Pararoseomonas sp. SCSIO 73927: one gene and its partner. The main gene of each other region encodes a partner of the protein of the gene in region 2 in a complex. Links are inferred from orthologs where the notes say so. Each region holds a gene or a part of one and is shown on either strand. Other genes may lie near its edges.

Region 1 (5,267 bases), 420 kb from region 2 along the record:
GCAGGAGCAATGTCTGGGCGCAAAAAATGTTTCATATCAATGCAATGGCACTCTCACACCGAGAGTGCTGCTGGGCGCTTGACGGCGTGGGGGGTGATCTCCTAGATCGCTGGCACTCGCCGGGGGTGAGTGCCAACAATCCCCCGGCCGGGCTCAACCACGATCAAGGCTCAGGAGAGGATCGCATGGCGAACTTCCGTCCCCTGCATGACCGCGTTCTCGTCCGTCGCGTGACGGCCGAAGAGAAGAGCGCTGGCGGCATCATCATCCCCGACACCGCCAAGGAGAAGCCCCAGGAGGGCGAGGTCGTGTCCGTGGGTTCGGGCGCGCGCAACGAGGCCGGCCAGATCGTGGCGCTGGACGTGAAGGCCGGCGACCGCATCCTGTTCGGCAAGTGGTCCGGCACCGAGGTGAAGCTGAATGGTGAGGAGCTCCTGATCATGAAGGAGTCCGACATCATGGGCATCGTGGAGAAGGCCGCCTGATCGTTCCGTGAGGAACTGATCGGCGCTTTCCCAACACAAGAAAGGACATTCAGATGGCTGCGAAGGACGTCAAGTTCGGCGCCAATGCCCGTGAGCGCATGCTGCGCGGCGTGGACATCCTGGCCGACGCCGTGAAGGTGACGCTGGGCCCGAAGGGCCGCAACGTCGTGCTCGACAAGAGCTTCGGCGCGCCGCGGATCACCAAGGACGGCGTGACCGTCGCCAAGGAGATCGAGCTGGCCGACAAGTTCGAGAACATGGGCGCGCAGATGGTGCGCGAAGTGGCCTCGAAGCAGAACGACCTGGCCGGTGACGGCACGACCACCGCGACGGTGCTGGCCCAGGCCATCATCCGCGAGGGCGCCAAGGCCGTGGCCGCCGGCCTGAACCCGATGGACCTGAAGCGCGGCGTTGACAAGGCCGTGACGGTGATCGTGGCCGATCTGCAGGCGAAGACCCGCAAGATCACCACCTCCGCCGAGGTCGCCCAGGTCGGCTCGCTCTCCGCCAACGGCGAGACCGAGATCGGCGAAATGATCGCGCAGGCGATGGAGAAGGTCGGCAACGAGGGTGTCATCACCGTCGAGGAGGCCAAGTCCATCCAGACCGAGCTCGACGTCGTCGAGGGCATGCAGTTCGACCGCGGCTACGTCTCCCCGTACTTCATCACGAATGCGGAGAAGATGATCGCCGAGCTCGAGAACCCGTACATCCTGATCCACGAGAAGAAGCTCTCCCAGCTGCAGCCGATGCTGCCGCTGCTCGAGGCGGTGGTTCAGTCCGGGCGCCCGCTGGTGATCGTGGCCGAGGACATCGAGGGCGAGGCCCTGGCCACGCTCGTGGTGAACAAGCTGCGCGGCGGCCTGAAGATCGCGGCCGTGAAGGCCCCGGGCTTCGGCGATCGCCGCAAGGCGATGCTCGAGGACATCGCCATCCTGACGGGCGGTGAGGTGATCTCCGAGGATCTCGGCATCAAGCTCGAGAGCGTGACGCTGAACCAGCTCGGCCGTGCGAAGAACATTCGCATCGAGAAGGAGAATACCACGATCATCGACGGCGCCGGCGAGAAGGAGGCCATCGAGGGTCGCGTGGAGCAGATCAAGGCGCAGATCGAGGAGACCACCTCGGACTACGACCGTGAGAAGCTGCAGGAGCGTCTCGCCAAGCTGGCCGGCGGCGTCGCCGTGATCCGCGTTGGCGGTTCCTCCGAGGTCGAGGTGAAGGAGCGCAAGGACCGCGTCGACGACGCGCTGCACGCGACCCGCGCCGCGGTCGAGGAAGGCATCGTCCCCGGTGGTGGCGTGGCCCTGCTGCGCGCCAGCCTGAAGCTGGCCGACCTCAAGGGCCTGAACAACGACGAGCAGGTCGGGATCGAGATCGTTCGGCGCGCCATCGCGGTGCCGCTGAAGCAGATCGCCGAGAACGCCGGCAAGGACGGCGCGGTCATCGCCGGCGAGGTCCTCCGCAAGGACGACTACGAGTACGGCTACGACGCGCAGGCCGACGAGTACAAGGACCTGGTGGCGGCCGGCATCATCGACCCGACCAAGGTCGTTCGCACCGCCCTGCAGGACGCCGCTTCCGTGGCCTCCCTGCTGATCACCACCGAGGCGATGGTGGCCGAGCGCCCGGCGAAGGCCGCGGCCCCGGCCGGTGGCCCGGGCGGCGGCATGGGCGGCATGGGCGACATGGACTTCTGATCTGATGGGGATCGGCTTCGATCCCCACAGTCAGGCGTCAGCCATGACGAAGAGGGGCGGTCCGGCAACGGGCCGCCCTTCCTCGTTGTAGGGTGGGTCTTTCAGCGCGGAGGTTGGCGCGATGCCGATGGGGACGGTGGTCTGGTACCAGCCGCACAAGGGCTACGGCTTCATCCGGCCCGATGATGGCGGGCCGGACGTGATGGTGCACGAATCGGTGGTGGAGGCCGCCGGGCGGCGAGACCTGAAAAAGGGAGAGGAGATCGAGTACGAGGCGGCGCAGCTTCCGAAGAAGCCGGCGCCGATCGTGATGCGCATCCTCTCCCGCTAGGCGGGCCGGGGGGGCGGTGTGCCCTCCGGCGATCCGCCCCTACTCCTCCCAGACCTTGATGGCGGAGATCTTGCGGAGGACGCCCTTCGCGCGCTCCGCCTGGTCGGCGTTGGCGACGTTCACGGTGAGGACAGCGACGGCCTTCTCGGAGTCCGGGACGACCTCCGGGGTGGCGGCGTTGGTCACGCCCTGGGTGACGGCACCGGCGCCCAGGCCGGCGGCGGCGGCGGCGGCCACGGCCGGCAGGGCGGCACCGCCCGTGGCCACCACCACGCCCGCGGCGGCCATGGCGGCGCCGGCGGAGGCGATGCTGGTGCCCATGGTGCGAAGGTTGCGCTGCTCGTCCTCCTGCACCACCCCGTTCGTCTCGCCGGGGGCCTGGACGGGCTGGAGGCCGGTATCGGAGGTGCGGATGGAGATCTGGTCGCGGGGGATCGCCTCTGCGGTCAGGTACTGGATGGCCTGCTCGGCGCCTTCGTGGGTGCCGAAGCTCGCCATGACCTGGCGCTGGGCGTGCGGCATATCCGACATGGTGCGTTCCTCTGGGTTCGTCATGCCAGGGAACGCCGCTTGCGCCGGGTTGTTGCCGCCGGAACGGTCCCGGCGGCGGGACGGCTCAGATGACCTGGAAGCGGGCCTTGGCGGCGCGCTCGATCGCGCCGGCCACCAGGCGGTCGATGTCGAGGGCGATGCGGAAGTCCTGCAGGAAGCGAAGCTCCTCCTGGGAGGCGTCGCCATCGGCGGCGGCGATCTCGCATGCCAGGAGGTAGGCGGTCTCGCGGAGGCGCGGGGGCAGGGCGTCGCGGATCATCTCGCTGGCGCGGTCCAGCCCGTCCGCCTGGTCCAGCAGGCCGAGGACGACCTCGGTGACGGTGTCGATCTCGCTGGGGTGGAAGTCGCCGAAGGCCGGGAGTTCCCGGACGAGGCGGGACATGGCGGCGAGCTCCGCGTCCGTCATGCCGCGGTCGCTGACGCCCATCAGCACCATGGCGCAGACCAGGGCCTCCTGCGCGGTGAAGCGCGTGGGCAGGGGGGTGGGGGCGGTGTCCATGACGTTCGTGTCCATCGTGGGGGAAGGGTTCTTCCGCCGCGGCCCCTGCGTCAATCGGCGGGACGATCACCATTTAGGAAGCGCCGGGTTTCCCGCACCGCCTCGGCCAGTCCCATGCGGTGCACGGCCACGCCCTCCGGCAGGCCGGCAAGGAGGCGGGTGGGGGCGCGGGAATCCAGCAGGACGAAGACGCCGCGGTCATCGGCGCGGCGGATCAGGCGGCCGAAAGCCTGGCGCAGGCGGTGGCGGGCGATGGCGTCGTCATAGGCCTTGGGCCGGGCGCCGGAGAGGTGGGTGCGGCGCTCCCGGTGGAGGATGGTGGGGCGGGGCCAGGGAATGCGGTCGAAGACCAGCAGGCGGAGGGAGCGGCCGGGCACGTCCACGCCGTCCCGCAGGGCGTCCGTGCCGAGAAGGCAGGAATCCTCCTCCGCCCGGAAGACGTCCACGAGGGTGGCGTTGTCCATGGCGTCCACGTGCTGGGCGTAGAGGGGGAGGCCGGCGGCCTCCAGGCCCGGGGCCATGCGGCGATGGGCGTCGCGCAGGCGGCGGATGGCGGTGAAGAGGCCGAGGGCGCCGCCGCCGGAGGCGCGGAATAGCTGCTCCATCGCCATCGCGGCCTGGGGGCCATCCCGCGCAACGTCGGTGACGACGACCGCGAGGGTCTGGGCGGGGTAGTCGAAGGGGGAGGGGACGGCGGCGCGGATGGCGGGGCTGGCGATGTGGTTCGCGCCGGTGCGGGCCTCGGCCTCCTCCCAGGCGGCCTCGGCGTCACCCTCGCCGCTGTCCCGGAGCGTGGCGGAGGTGATGAGGAGGCCGTGGGCGGGGGCGGCGACCACGGTGGCGAAAGGCTGGGTGGGGTCGAGGAAGTGGCGGTGCAGGGCGGCGTCGATCACGCGGCCTTCCCGGCGGGTGATGGCGAGCCAGTCCACGTGGAGGGGACGGGTGCCGGGCTCGGGCGGGCGGTCCGACAGGGCCTTCAGCATGCCGCGCCAGGCGCCGAGGGGGCGCAGGCCGCGGCGCTCCACGGTGCGGCGGGCCGTGTCCAGGCGGATGCGGTCGCCGGTCTCCAACTCGGCGTCCGGGTCTTCCAGCAGGCCGGTGAGGCGGGCGTGGAGGGCCTGGAGGGGGGTCTCGACGAGGCGGAGGGCGTCCTCCAGCGCCGCCCCGGCCTCGGCGACGCCGGGGTTGAGGGGGTGGAGGTCGCACTCGGCGTCATAGCCGACATCGGCCTCCGGGCTGCGGGCGAAGACCTGGAGGATGATCGTGCGGAGGAAGGTCTCGCCGGGGTTGGTGCGGGCGGGATGGCCGGGGAGGTCCTCCTCGTCGAGGTCATGCTCCTCCGGCTCGCCGAGGCGGGAGGACCAGCCTGGGCCGGGGAGGCTGCCGGCGTGGCGCAGGGCTTCCTCCACCAGGGGGAGGAGGGCGGGGTGGTCGGTGGTGACCTCCTCCAGGCGGCGGCGCAGGCCGCGGGCGCGGCCGCGGCCGCCCTCCGCACCGAGGAGCCAGCGGCGCAGTTCGGCCATCTCGCCGCCGCTGATTTCCGCGGAGAAGGCGGCGTCGGCGGCGTCGAAGAGGTGGTGGCCCTCGTCGAAGACGTAGCGCAGGGCGGGCTTATCGTCGCCGCCGCCAAGCGCCGCCTGGACCATGACGAGGGCGTGGTTGGCGATGACGAGGCGCGCGGTGCGGGCGCGGCGGATGGA
Region 2 (7,589 bases):
CACAGACCGCCCCGCCCGAACAGCAGATAGACAAGCAGCACGATCACCAGCAGCCCGAGGATCCCCCCGAACCCGCCACCCCCGTAATACCCGCTCCGATACCCATAGTACCCGCCCCCGCCGAACAGCAGGAACAGCACGATGATGATCAGAATCAGCGTCATCGACCCCACCTCCTAAATGCGGCACGGCGCGCGCCGCCTCACCCTCCAGCAACGCAGCAACTCACCTTTCGTCGCGAAAACCCCGCCCCGCATCCAACCCCCGCCCCGCGCGTTCCGAGGCCGCCAGGCCACCCCCACACCCCCGGCCTGCCGGAGAAACCCCATGCCCGCGCCCACCCGCCGCGCCCTCGCCCGCCTCCTTCCCGCCGCCGCGGCAACCCTGGCCGCCCCCGCCCTCCTGCGCCCCACCCCGGCCCAGGCCGCCTCCGCCGCCGAGATCAACGCCGAGGTCAACGCCGCCCTCGTCTCCCTCCGGGAGCGCGCCGAAACCCGCAACCTCTTCGCCCAGGCCCGCGCCACCCTCATCTTCCCCCGCATCATCCAGGGCGGCTTCGTCGTCGGCGGCCAGTACGGCGAAGGCGCGGCACTCCGCGGCAACACCATCCAGGGCTACTACAACATCGCCGGCGCCTCCTTCGGCCTCCTCATCGGCGCCCAGGCCGCCGGCCTCGCCATGTTCTTCATGACCGACGAAGCCCTCGGCGCCCTCATGCGCGCCGACGGCTGGGAAATCGGCACCGGCCCCTCCGTCGTCGTGCTGGACCGCGGAGACCAGGTGAACTTCACCGCCACCACCCTCCGCGAGGCCGTCTACGCCGTCACCTTCAACCAGCAGGGCCTCATGGCCTCCATCTCCCTCAACGGCACCAAGATCTCCCGCATCAACCCGTCCTAAGTCCTGACAGGTCCGGCCCTAGGGGGCGCCGCCCCCTAGGAACCCCCGCCGGGGGGTGGACGCACCCCCCGGACCCCGCGATCTAATGCGCGGATGCCCAGCACCATCCTCGTCCCCGCCGAAACCCTCCACCGCCAGCTCACCGCGGTCTTCACCACCTGGGGCATGGCACCGGACCACGCGAACACCGCCGCCACCATCATGGTGGACACCGACCTGACGGGCATCGACTCCCACGGCGTCGGCATGCTCCCCCACTACCAGCGCCTCTTCCGCGAAGGCCGCCTGGACCCCCGCGCCACCCCCACGATCGCGCGGGACCACGGCCCCGGAATCCTCATCGACGGCCACGCGGCCATCGGCCACGTCCCCGCCCACCTCGCGGTCACCACCGCGATCGAGAAGGCCCGGGAATTCGGCATCGGCGTCGCCGCCGTCACCAACTCCAACCACTACGGCGCTGCCGGCTGGTACGCCCGCCTCGCGGCCGAACAAGGGATGATCGCCCTCTCCCTCACCAACGCCTCCCACCTCATGGTCCCCACCCACGGCACCCAACCCGCCCTGGGCACCAACCCCATCGCCTTCTCCGCCCCCACGCGCGACCCCGCCCGCCCCGTCCTGCTGGACATGGCCACCACCACCGTCGCCTACGGAAAAGTCTCCATCGCCCGCCGCGCCGGAAAACCCCTCCCCCCCGGCTGGGCCCTGGACGAGAACGGCGAGCCGGAACTGGACAGCGCCCGCGCGTCCGACGCCCGCCGCCTCGCCCCTCTCGGCGGCACCCGCGAACAGGGCGCCCACAAGGGCTACGGCCTGGCCCTGATGGTCGAGATCCTCTGCGCCACCCTCACCGGCGCCGGCGACGCCGGGCTTCGCACCGGCCACTTCTTCCTCGTCCTCAACCCCACCGCCTTCCGGGACCGGGAAGGCTTCCAGGCCGACCTGGACGACCTCCTCGCCCGCCTGCGCGACAACCCGCCCGCCGACCCCGCCGCCCCCGTCCTTATCCCCGGCGACCCCGAGCACGACACCACGGTCGAGCGGCGGCGGGACGGGATTCCGATGGTGCAGACGCTGGTGGAGGAGGTGCGGGCGGTGTGCGAGGAGAGTGGGGCGGAGTTTCTCTTTGGCGCTTCGAAAGCCCACTAAATTAGTTCCAACTGCTCCGAAGCGTCAGTACGGCCAAATGGCAAATCAACACCATTGAGCTTGCCAAGTTCGCGAACCACGTGGGTAATATGATGTGTTGTGTTCACAGCACGCCAATCAGAGCTTCTGCCAGGACCCTTTGAGGTGCGGTGAGCCTGGCGAAAGATTTGCGCGTCGGCCTCTGAAAACCCACGGCCAGCGAAATGGCCGCTTTTTACAATGCGATCACAAACTGCTGTCATTGCTTCGCTCGTGTCATTTATGTCGTCTTCACGAACGACATACCAGCCAGCCGACGTAGTATATCTATGGTGCCGAATAGGTCTCGCGCGGTTATTGCCCAACTTCAGGTCGGCGTAATCGGCTCCGTAGTCACCAAAAATCAGACCGCTCGACAGCCCTTCTTTGGGAGAAGCAACCTTCTTCCAAATTTCCCACTCGGCCCGCCTCACCAGGGCGATCTCGGATTTCTTCGCTGGATTGGTTTCAGGAAAGTTCGAAGCTTGGAAGATGATTTGGCGCCATGGAGCCGCATCTTGCAGGTCGCTGAAACGATCCTGAACGAAGCCGACCACAGCGTCCTGTAGATCTAAGGTTGCGCCACAAAGATCAATCAGAGCAACGCATCTACTCGGCTCGAGACCCAGATCACTGATTGCCAGACGTGAGCGCGCGATCAACTGATTATCGAAATCGTATGGAATACGCAGCGCGACCTGTACGTCTGAACCACTAGCAGCAATAGCGGACTTAAAGGCAGACAAACGCAACGAATCAACTTTATCAACAGCAAAAACAGGGGTCATTTTCGCCCCGACCCTGCTTCCAATCTCGAAGATTCGCGGCAGCCAAGAGTCAATCTCTGCATCACCGAAATCTTCCAGAAGGTACCTAGGGTCGACTAGAGCTTCCCTCCCCGCCCAAGAACGGGCGATACGGTTCCCAATACCGCCGATTATTTCATCCTTGCGCGGAGCCCTCCCCAGGGTCGAATCGATCTCCTTCGGAGGCGGGATCAAAAAACGAGGCCGGATTCTGTCAGCAATATCCCTAGAGAGAGCATTAAGCCCATCGAACTCTCCAGCTTTTGCTCGAAGAGCGGGATAGTACCAGTAGGAATCGTCAGTGCTCGACATCTTTATGCTCCGTCTGCTGAAAGAGATATTTCCTTACCTGCCCTCTTCCAATTTTGTTGGAAAAAGTGGCGTAATCATTACGCTCCTTTTGAATGCGACCGTAAACAATCGCTGAGTGAATACCAATTTGACTGGCAAAGGCTTCTACCGGGGCGGCCGATTTGGCGATCCGTGCAGGTGCTCTTCGCCACCTCTCTTCAGGGATGAGGATATTGGACGCAAACTCGTCAGCCTCTGCCTCAAGTTCGTCTACCATCGTGGCTTCCGATTCGTCAAAGAAGCCGCTTGTTAAACCCGTCCTGTAATGCAAAATAACATGAGCGACCTCATGCATCAACGTATACCAGAACCCATCCACAGTATCTCTTCGCACGGTAAGCCCAATAACAGGCACGCCGCCGACGAGAAACGCCGCGCCGTCAATTTTCATTCCCATAATCTGTCGCTCAGCGACTAGCACGATGCCTTGTTGCAACAGCATAGCTTTTGCTCGTGCCGGCCCATCATCAAACTTACTCTGCTGGATCAGATCTAGGAGCCAGTTCACCGAAAGCGGACGATACTCAGGCTTGCTTTCCTCAATAACTTGCTCGGCGCGTTTCGTCACTCGGGCTTTCCAGGCCAAAAGAAGTAGGTCTCCCGTATGATCCTTAACATTCAGCCCGGTTCTTAGTAGTGAGGGGCTGCCGTGCCGCGACACGTGCTCCGAGATGTACCTATGAACGTAGTTGAGGCCTTCCGTCTCGTCTTCCGGCAGCTGTCCTGCAAACCATTTCTCGGACTGCGCATGCCGCAGAAGCTTTTTTATAGTCGGCATGGAGATTTGGTCAACGTATCCCCACGGACTTCCTAGCCACTTGGAGAAGTTCATTTCCCAATGCACGTTTAGAGCACTTGCGATTTTCTGAAAATTCGCAAGACTGATCGACCGATATCTATCAAGTTCGTATCTTTGAATCTGCTGCTCTTTAAGTCCCAGCCTCCTTGCAAGATCCTTCTGGGAGAGCTGGTTTGATATTCGCGCAACGATCAAAGCCAGACCAGGGTCTGCCCCTGCTCGTTTTTTCAGGTCTTCATAGTCACCGCCTTTTGCCGCTTCATACGCTTCAATCAGCAAGTTGAGTTCTCGAGTATGAGCCTCTAAACTTCTCCGATAGCCATCAACTACTTGATGTGGCAATCCAGCAATTACGGAATCAAACACCTTCGCTGACGACAGAGCCGCCGAAATCTCGGCCTGAAGGGTGCGCGCTTCGCGAAGGTCACGCTCGTTGAGGATCAAATTAGGGAGTCTCATGACCCTCCCCTAACACAACAAAATTGTTGGGTCCAGCCATCTCCATTGACACAAGGAATAAAATACTATATGGGATTATTGGCAGACCGAGGATGTTCTATGCCCCACTCCCGCCCCTGGTCCCCCCTCACCGACGCCGAGTGGTCCGCCCTCTCCCCCCACCTCCCCCTCACCGGCGCGGGCCGCCCCATCCCCAACCCCCGCGCCCGGCTGGACGCCATCTTCCAGCTCGTCACCACAACCCTCCCCTGGTGCCACTCCGGCTCCACCGCCGCCCCGGCCGATACCCTTCACCGCCAGTTCCGCCGCTGGGCCCGCGCGGGCGTCTGGTCCCGCCTCCTCCGCCTCGCCGCCCGCAAGCGCGCGCCGAAGCCCCTCCGCGCCCTGCTGGATTGGCTCTGCGCCGCCCACCGCCGCACCTACCGCCTGCTCGGCCTCCCCGTCCTCACCCTCGCCCGCCGCCTGAACCTCCCCCGCGCCCTCCCCGGCCCCTCCTGGCTCCTGCCGGATCCCGCCCTCTCCGCCCTCGTCTTCCGCGCGGTGCGCCACTTCCTCGCCACCACCCCCCTCACCCGCGCCGCCATCCCCCGCCTGCGGAACCTCCGCGCCCTCCTCAAAACCGCGTCAGGGCGCCGCCGCATACCAGCCTGCCTCGCCCCCGCATGACCCCGCGCCTTGACCCCCCCTCCCCCGCCTGCAACACGGTCCCGGCCGCCGGAATCCCCCGGATTCGGCTTCCACTCACGCGACAAGAGGCCGAACCAAGCCATGCGCGACACGGGCGAATACCTCTTCACCTCGGAATCAGTGTCCGAGGGCCATCCGGATAAGGTGGCGGACCGCATCTCGGACACGGTCCTGGACACCTTCCTGGAAGCCGATCCCTACGCCCGCGTGGCCTGTGAGACGCTGGTCACCACCAACCGCATCGTCATCGCCGGCGAAACCCGCGGCCCCGGCGACATCACGGCGGAGCTCCTGGCCCACAAGGCCCGCCTCGCCGTGCACGACATCGGCTATGATCAGGAAGGCTTCTCCTGGAAGAACGCCTCCGTGGAAGTCCACCTCCACGCCCAGTCCGCCCACATCGCCCAGGGCGTGGACGCCGCCGGCAACAAGGATGAGGGCGCGGGCGACCAGGGCATCATGTTCGGCTACGCCTGCCGCGAAACGCCCGATCTGATGCCCGCCCCCCTCTACTACTCCCACCTGATCCTCCGCCGGATCAGCGAGGCGCGGCGCAACAGCGACGTCACCGCCAAGGGCCTCCAGCCCGACGCCAAGTCCCAGGTCACGCTGCGCTACGTCGACGGCAAGCCCGTCGGCGCCACCTCCGTCGTCGTCTCCACCCAGCACGACGAGGGCATGACGCAGGACGAGGTCCGCGCCCTCGTCCTCCCCTTCATCGAGACCTCCCTCCCCCCCGGCTGGATGCCGGAGGCGTCGGAGATCTACGTGAACCCCACCGGCACCTTCGTCATCGGCGGGCCGGATGGCGATTGCGGCCTCACCGGCCGCAAGATCATCGTGGACACCTACGGCGGCGCGGCCCCCCACGGCGGCGGCGCCTTCTCCGGCAAGGACCCCACGAAGGTGGACCGCTCGGCCGCCTACGCCGCCCGCTACGTCGCCAAGAACGTCGTCGCGGCGGGTCTCGCGGATCGCTGCACCATGCAGGTCAGCTACGCCATCGGCGTCGCCAAGCCCCTCTCCATCTACTTCGACCTCCACGGCACCGGTAAGGACGTGGACGAGGCGAAGCTGGTGAAGATCGTCAGCGACATGGTGAACCTCTCCCCCCGCGGCATCCGCGAGCACCTGCACCTCAACCGCCCCATCTACGTCCCCACCTCGTCCTACGGCCACTTCGGCCGCACCCCGGACGCGGAGAAGGGCACCTTCACCTGGGAGCGCACCGACCTCGCCGCCGACCTCAAGCGCGCCTTCGGCCGCTGAACCCGGCCGCGGGAACGAAAAGGTTGCTTTTTTGTTCCTGCTAACCTAGGTTGCCCTCACGGGCACCCCCAGGCCCGTCCGGCCCCCCAGCCGGCACAAAGGGCCCGCCGCGAACCCCCTTCGCGGCGGGCCCTTTCTCTTTGAACCGCACATCCGCCCCGGCTCCCCGCCCACCCCACCTCGCCCCCGCGCGCCCGCCCCTAAGCAGGCCGCAAGCCCCTGGAAGTGCCGCCGCCCCGGGCCACGTCCCGGCCGCCCGCCCTGGATACGGCCATGCCCGTCCGCAGCGCGCCCTCCGCCGGCCCCACCCCGGCCATTTGTCCGAAACCCGCCCGCACGCGCAGCACCCCCGCAATCCGGCAATTCCACCGGAACCGGTTCTGCCCTAACTCCCGCCCCACGATGGCCTACGACACCACCCGCCCCGCGCCCCCCGCCGAGGGCATCCCGGACCGCCTCTACGGCCGCCGCCGCGGCCACCCCCTCCGCCCCCGTCAGGAACGCCTGCTGGAGGAGACCCTCCCCCGCATCACCCTCGCAACGCCCGAGGCCCCGCGCGATTCCTTCCCCGGCCTCCAGGGCCCCCTCTGGCTCGAAGTCGGCTTCGGCGGCGGCGAGCACGCCCTCCAGCTCGCCCGCACCAACCCGGGAACGGCCCTCATCGCCTCCGAGGTCTTCGAGAACGGCCTCTGCTCCCTCCTCACCCACCTCGTCCCGGAAGGCGAGGAGGCCACCGCCCCCCTTCCCGCCAACCTCCGCCTCTGGCCGCGTGACGCCCGCCACCTCCTCCAGGCCATGCCGGATGCCGCGCTGGACCGCCTCTACCTCATGTTCCCCGACCCCTGGCCGAAGGCCCGCCACGCCAAGCGCCGCTTCGTGCACCCGGCCCTCCTCCCGCTGCTCGCGCAGAAGCTGCGCCCCGGCGCCGAGTGGCGCATCGCCAGCGACGACCCCACTTACCAAGCCTGGGTGGACGAGGTGATGGCCGCCCAGCCCCACTTCACCCTCGCCACCCACCACGCCTCCCCGCCCGAGGACTGGCCCCGCACCCGCTACGAGGCCAAGGCCCTGCGCGAGGGGCGCCACCCCCGCTACTGGATCTGGCGGCGGAACTAGCTTGCCCCGCCCCCTGGCGCGCCCTATATGGA

What was found. The genes of interacting proteins can lie anywhere in the genome.
Region 1: the proteins of metK (region 2) and groL are in contact, whole or in part, in a cryo-EM structure (PDB 8P4O), measured with the Escherichia coli proteins. The link is inferred for Pararoseomonas sp. SCSIO 73927 from one-to-one orthologs.

What each region holds. Positions count from the first base shown.
Region 1 is NZ_CP146232.1:535,814-541,080, reverse strand. The notes cover bases 1-2,861. They hold groL (chaperonin GroEL), read left to right. Parts: upstream 1-538; coding sequence 539-2,185; downstream 2,186-2,861. Other genes in these bases: VQH23_RS02575 (hypothetical protein), read right to left, coding at 2,556-2,861; VQH23_RS02580 (cold shock domain-containing protein), read left to right, coding at 2,307-2,516; groES (co-chaperone GroES), read left to right, coding at 186-485. Also shown: more of VQH23_RS02575, read right to left, coding at 2,862-3,047; VQH23_RS02570 (tellurite resistance TerB family protein), read right to left, coding at 3,133-3,582; VQH23_RS02565 (ATP-dependent DNA helicase), read right to left, coding at 3,618-5,267.
Region 2 is NZ_CP146232.1:955,677-963,265, forward strand. Bases 4,571-7,347 are described here. They hold metK (methionine adenosyltransferase), read left to right. Parts: upstream 4,571-5,253; coding sequence 5,254-6,441; downstream 6,442-7,347. Other genes in these bases: VQH23_RS04605 (transposase), read left to right, coding at 4,585-5,151; VQH23_RS04615 (tRNA (guanine(46)-N(7))-methyltransferase TrmB), read left to right, coding at 6,844-7,347. In the rest of the region: VQH23_RS04580 (DUF3309 domain-containing protein), read right to left, coding at 1-164; VQH23_RS04585 (lipid-binding SYLF domain-containing protein), read left to right, coding at 328-900; VQH23_RS04590 (Ldh family oxidoreductase), read left to right, coding at 994-2,052; VQH23_RS04595 (beta family protein), read right to left, coding at 2,049-3,188; VQH23_RS04600 (helix-turn-helix domain-containing protein), read right to left, coding at 3,175-4,470; more of VQH23_RS04615, read left to right, coding at 7,348-7,557. UniProt on the Escherichia coli protein: Catalyzes the formation of S-adenosylmethionine (AdoMet) from methionine and ATP.